DNA from 2 places in the Lagierella sp. ICN-221743 genome. Region 1 is predicted to be linked to the other one. Evidence: riboswitches for the same ligand, from Rfam matches in the RefSeq annotation. Region 1 holds a riboswitch; the other holds the start of a gene.

Region 1 (3,216 bases):
GAGCTACTACATTTTGGTTGATAGATAATCAAAAATTTATTGGTGAAATTAATATTAGGCATGAATTAAATTCATTTTTAATTAACTATGGTGGTCACATAGGGTATGAAGTTAGACAATCTGAATGTATGAAGGGCTATGGAACAAAAATGCTTTCTATGGCACTTAAATATTGTAAAGAGGCTTTGAATCTAAATAAGGTTTTGATTACATGTGATGATGACAATATCGGATCAATAAAAGTTATAGAAAATAATGGTGGAATTTTGGAAAACAAAGTGAAAAATATATTACCAAGAGGAAATGTTACAACAAGAAGGTATTGGATTACTATATAGGAAAAAATATCAATTTAATCTGTGCAATATTTAAACCAATTGACATATTCCCACATACGAAGCTTTTGAAAAATATGAAATGTTATTCGTGCTTACTACTCAGCCACCTGGTAGCAATAACCCTGATTTCACGATATTAAAACAGTTAATCAACGTGAAACAACGGCAGGTGCCATGCAAAGTTTTCCCAATAGATAGTATCGATTGGCAAGAAAGCGATTGTTTAGACGGTGGCATTATTTATGAGTATTTAAGGCATTAAAATTAAAAAGCGGGTGATGTATTTATGCATCACCCGTAAAATTTTCGTTTTCAATTAATATTTTATAATATTATTTTTATGACTTGTCTAGGATATTGTGGTGTTTAATATCTAAATAAAATATCAAATTATTATCTACATAGAACTAAATAATACCAATATCATTAAACATAATATACCTCATCAAAAAATTCCTGTATGGTATAAAGTCTTTGACCAACACATTCATGGCATGCTGGTCGATAGATAAGACCAAAACGTTTAAGTTCTAGGTTCACAAGAATCACAGGATAGGAATCGTTCCAAGAAACACATTCAAATCCCTCAGATACAAGAAAATCATAAAATTCTTTTCTTTTTTTTGAATCCGTATCTCTAACGCCATATGGTATTGATTTGGGTCCTTCCTTGTAAGCGCCGTTACGATTTAGTTCGTAAACTTTGTAATAAACTTCAAATAACATTTTTCCCTCCTTGAATTTAGAGAAGAAAAAAAACACCCATCGATAGATGGATGCAGTTTTAATATGTATCCATCGTTCAAGCATTAGCACCTTTCCTTTTGGTAGGTTGCTGAAGGGTCGATGAGCTTGTCTCTCGCCTTCTCTTTATGGTGATTTAATTTTATCAAAATAAAAGGTGAATGGCAAATAATTTTAGAGGGAATCTTAATCTCTAGGAGTGATTTCCCTACCAAGGGTGACGTCCATTCATACAAAAAACGGATTAAAAGGGGTACTATAGAATGTCTTTCCAATTATCAGGGAAACCCATAAATCTATAATTAAAGTAGCTATGGTATTTATGGAAGGTATTTTGTAAATCTTTTAAGAGTGATTCCCATTGGTCATTTGAGTTTAAAATTCTCTTTATTATTAAAAGAATTGGAAAAATTTTATTTTGTTTTCCTTTATATTGTTCGTTCTCGGAATAAAGTCGAGGATTTTCTTTTAAAGGCATATTGTAAAGTCTAGTATAGTGAGCACAGATATTTCGAACCTCAACTAGGCATAAAATCCAATTTTTCAAATATTTAGGATCAGTGTTATAATAATTTGAAATTTCTTTTTGATCTTCATCTTTAAGAATACTAAACAAAGAAGATAAATTTCCAAAAGACATGAGTTCAACAGAAACCCATATTGGAAATTGACCTTCATACTTTCTTAAGTGATGTTTAACAAAGGGTTTATTTTTCTGTCTGGTAATTTCCTTTTTAAGATTCTCATTAATAATAGAGTATATGGTTTGTCCCCTTTTATTTGTTTTATAAATAAAATTATCTTCGTGCATAAGAGCACCAGAACCATACTTAATAGACAAGTAGTAAGCGATTTGAGTTCTAAGCTCTATTTCAATCTGCTCGATAGTTCTAATAAGATTATTTTTAAATTGACTGTCAAAGCAGTAAAGATTAAAAAGATGTTCTATACTTATGTGGTTTTTGTAATGTTCCTTATTATCAGACTTTTTTAGGCCAATGCCATAACCTGAAAGTCTATAATAGTTTACTTTATTTAAAATTTCTTCTGCGAACTTATCATCAGATATTAAAAGATTATGGTCGTCTTTTAGTTTTAAGATTTGCTCTTTGTAATTCAAAGCTGGCTTTAATTCCATAATAAACTCCTTAATATAAAAAAGCCCTCTCCGTGGTCCGCATGTAGAAAACCTACATTAAGCGTGGAGAGGTTCTGTTAATATGATTATAGCATACGAAAATTAAAATTTAAAGTGTTACACTAAATCAAAAAGACAAAATAAAGCTTGCAGAAGGAAAACTTTTAATATCATTATTAACTATAGGAGGTACAATATGAAATTTAACGAAACAATAAGAAAAATTTGTTTCTTTAATACTTTGTTATGATTTAATTGATTATGGTATAATGCACATAAGAATTTGAGAGGGGTGTATATTGTGAATAATAAAAATAAAATTCAAGGTTTTTTATTAATTATTTATTTTGTTATTATATGTGTATCTGGATGTTATAATAATGAAAGTAAAGAAGTATCAATTGATGAAACGCAAGGAATCTCGGTTAACAAAACAATGGAAGAAACAATTAGCGATGAAGATACAAATATATATGAAGAGGAATCAAAAGTTGAAATAACTGAAGATAATGAAGAAAAGTTAACTTTTGATAGTGAATATAGATGCAAAAACTCTTACGAAAAAATAAAAATTGTTTTTAATAGTATAGAATTAATTAGTGATTATAATGGAATACTTCCTGAAAGAGAAGCTTTTTTAATATTTCATCTAAAGTATAGTGTACCATCCACATACTCAAGAGATTTTATACATTTACCACCGATTATATCTGGTCCAAATTTAAGTTATACTAAACCAATGGGTAATAATATTACAAGAGAATTTAAAGAATATGAATCAATAAATAGTTCTCCCTACCCGTCAATAGAAAAAGAAGATGGTTTGAGCTATGATTTAGTAACTCAAATTAATTATGATTTAGGCTATATCGATTTACCTGAGCCAAATAAAAGAGGTTATGTGAAAGCGATTAATAATGATTATGTGCTTACTAATGGAGAAAGTGATGGTTTTGAGAGAGCGTTAGTTTTTGATGTCAATAAAAATGATGCATT
Region 2 (3,216 bases), on a different contig from region 1:
ACCTTCCCTTTGTACGTGAAATAATTATTGTGGTTTCAGAAACGGAAATTGATAGATGTTCTGAAATATTAAAGGACTATTCATCGAAACTAAAATTTGCAAAGGGCGGTGCCACAAGGGAAGAGTCTACCTTTAATGGGTTAAGCCAGGTGTCTAAGGATTCAGAAATCGTAATTACACATGACGGCGTAAGGCCATTTGTAAAGAAAGACACCATTATTGGCGCATTAAAAGAAGTGAGGGAAAACGAAGCTGTGGTAGTATGCGTTCCTATGAAGGACACCATAAAAAATGCAAAGGCGGGCTACATAGCTTACACTCCCAACAGGGAAGAGCTTTACAACGCCCAAACACCACAGATTTTTTACAAGGACGCCCTAGTAAAGGGATATGAAAAAGCCTTTAAAGAAAATATAAAAGTTACCGACGACTCGTCACTAATGGAAGTTATTGGACAAAAGGTAAAAATATATATTGGCGAATACGACAATATTAAGATCACAACTAAAGAAGATTTAATCATTGGAGAAATTCTTGCAAAGATGGAGGACGAAAATTGAGAATTGGATTTGGATACGATGTGCATAAACTTGTGGAAGGAAGAGACTTAATCCTTGGAGGAAAGAAAATAGAATTTGAAAAAGGACTTCTTGGCCACTCCGATGCAGATGTGTTGGTGCACGCCATTATGGACGGAGTACTTGGGGCCCTTGCCATGGGAGACATTGGAAAATTATTTCCAGACACTGACATGCAGTACAAAGACATAGACTCCATGGTGCTTTTAGAGAGAGTCGTTCAAGTTATGGACAAAGAGGGATACAAAATTGGAAATATCGACTCCACCATTGCTTGTGAAATGCCAAAGATATCTCCACATACTATGGACATGAGAGAAAATATTGCAAAAGTTTTAAAAACAGATGTAAAAAATATTTCCATAAAGGCAAGCACTACAGAAAAGATGGGCTTCGAAGGAAGAGGCGAAGGCATAACTTGCTATGCGGTGGTACTTTTAGAAGAAAAATAGTTGAATTGTAAGATATAAAATGCTACAATGAAATTACGAATTGAATACTTACTTATTAAGAGTGGTGGAGGGAAAGGCCCTATGAAACCCGGCAACCTATTAAATTAGGTGCTAAGTCCTGCAGTTTATCTGAAAAATAAGATTTTAGAACCTTGCTTTTCAGCGAGGTTTTTTTTATGAAGGAGGAAAAATGACAAAAAAATTATTCACATCAGAATCAGTAACAGAAGGTCATCCAGATAAAATTTGTGATCAAATTTCAGACGCAATACTGGATTCAATATTAGAAAATGACAAAAACGCTCGTGTTGCATGTGAAACCCTAACAACAACAGGCGCAGTAATAGTAGCTGGAGAAATTTCCACAAACACATATGTGGACATACCGACAATAGTTAGAGAAACCGTTAGAGAAATAGGATACGATAGAGGTAAGTATGGATTCGACTGCGACACATGTGCAGTATTCACTTCAATAAATGAACAGTCAAAGGACATTGCCCTTGGCGTTGACAACTCCATGGAAGCAAAAGAGGGAGACGAAGATAAATTCGATAAAATTGGAGCAGGGGACCAAGGAATGGTGTTTGGTTATGCTTGTAACGAAACAAAAGAATTAATTCCACTTCCACTTTCACTTTCACACAAGCTTTGTAAAAACCTTACAAAACTTAGAAAAGATAAAGTATTAGACTATTTAAGACCAGATGGCAAGTCACAAGTGACAGTTGAATACGAAAATGGAAAGCCAACTAGAGTAGACGCAGTGGTAGTATCATCACAACACGACCCAAATGTAACAACAGAGGACTTAAGAAAAGACATTAAGGAAAAATTAATCCTAAAGACAATTCCACAGGAACTTATAGACGAAAACACAAAATTCTACATCAACCCAACAGGCAGATTTGAAATTGGTGGACCAATGGGAGATGCAGGACTAACAGGAAGAAAGATTATCGTTGACACATACGGTGGTTTTTCAAAACATGGCGGCGGAGCATTCTCTGGCAAAGACCCAACAAAGGTAGATAGATCTGGTGCTTACATGGCAAGATACATCGCAAAAAACCTTGTTGCATCAGGACTATGTGACAAAGTAGAAGTGGGCCTTGCATATGCAATTGGAGTTGCAAAACCAGTTTCAATCTTCGTAGATAGTTTCGAAACAGGAAAGGTATCAGATGAAAAACTAGCAGAAATAATTAGAGATAACTTTGATACAAGACCAGCGGCAATAATAGAAAACTTAAACCTAAGAAGACCAATTTACAAAAAGACTGCAAGCTACGGTCACTTCGGTAGAAATGACGAAGGCTTCCCATGGGAAGAAGTAGACAAGGCAGAAGAATTAAAAAAATATTTATAGTATAGGGAGTGCACTGCACTCCTTTTTTTATTCCATCTTTACTAACCTCATTCAACTAATATCTAACCTCTATCTAACGGGTCACCTTATGACTCTTTTTTTTGAAAAGTGAAACGATATCGACATATAAACTGCAACAAAGACTTCATATTCTGTTAGGTCAAGAATGCTTCGACATACTAAGCATAACATTAAATAGAGACATAATGCCTCGCAGTACATATCCCTACAAGACAAAAATAAACTTTTAATTGAAAGTTTTTGAATTTTAACTATAATTTCTTACACGCTATCTTGCATTACATAGTAGCATGCATTATAATGTACATAGGAGGTAGGGATGAATATACAATTCAAAAAAGGTGTACTTGAACTTTTAGTACTTGCTCTCCTCAACGACAGGGACTGTTATGGTTATGAGCTAGTGGAAGAGATTTCCAAGTATGTGGATATTTCTGAAGGTACCATATACCCCCTTCTAAGACGTTTTAGTAATGGTGGATTGGTGGAGTCCTACTTGAGAGAGTCGGAGTCGGGACCACCGAGAAAGTATTATAGGCTTACGGAAGAGGGCAAGGAAAATTTCAAAGTACAGATTAATCAGTGGAATGATTTTATAAAAGGCGTAGAAGAATTATTAGGGAGGTTAGTATGAAAAGGGTCGAATTTATGGACCTATTAAGGTATTATTTATCAGAACTGCCTAAAACGGTGGTGGATGAAATTTTAGAAGAATACAATTTACATTTTCAAGAGGGCATGGCACATGGCAAGACTGAAGAGGAAATTTCTAAAGATCTCGGTTCGCCAAAGACTA

What was found. Region 1 has a riboswitch for S-adenosylmethionine ahead of WKS98_RS02630 (hypothetical protein). Riboswitches for the same ligand answer to the same signal wherever they lie in the genome.
Region 2: it holds a riboswitch for S-adenosylmethionine, as region 1 does, so the genes downstream of both, metK (methionine adenosyltransferase) here and WKS98_RS02630 (hypothetical protein) in region 1, are expected to answer to the same signal.

Annotation. Positions count from the first base shown of each region.
Region 1 is NZ_JBBKBD010000003.1:117,885-121,100, reverse strand. Features, by position in the region: gene WKS98_RS02635 (GNAT family N-acetyltransferase) at 1-338, shown strand, start outside; gene WKS98_RS02630 (hypothetical protein) at 765-1,064, opposite strand; SAM riboswitch class I at 1,131-1,217, opposite strand; gene WKS98_RS02625 (Abi family protein) at 1,339-2,220, opposite strand; gene WKS98_RS02620 (hypothetical protein) at 2,522-3,216, shown strand, end outside.
Region 2 is NZ_JBBKBD010000011.1:14,280-17,495, reverse strand. Features, by position in the region: gene ispD (2-C-methyl-D-erythritol 4-phosphate cytidylyltransferase) at 1-560, shown strand, start outside; gene ispF (2-C-methyl-D-erythritol 2,4-cyclodiphosphate synthase) at 557-1,030, shown strand; SAM riboswitch class I at 1,080-1,173, shown strand; gene metK (methionine adenosyltransferase) at 1,221-2,399, shown strand; gene WKS98_RS06260 (PadR family transcriptional regulator) at 2,740-3,054, shown strand; gene WKS98_RS06255 (DUF1700 domain-containing protein) at 3,051-3,216, shown strand, end outside.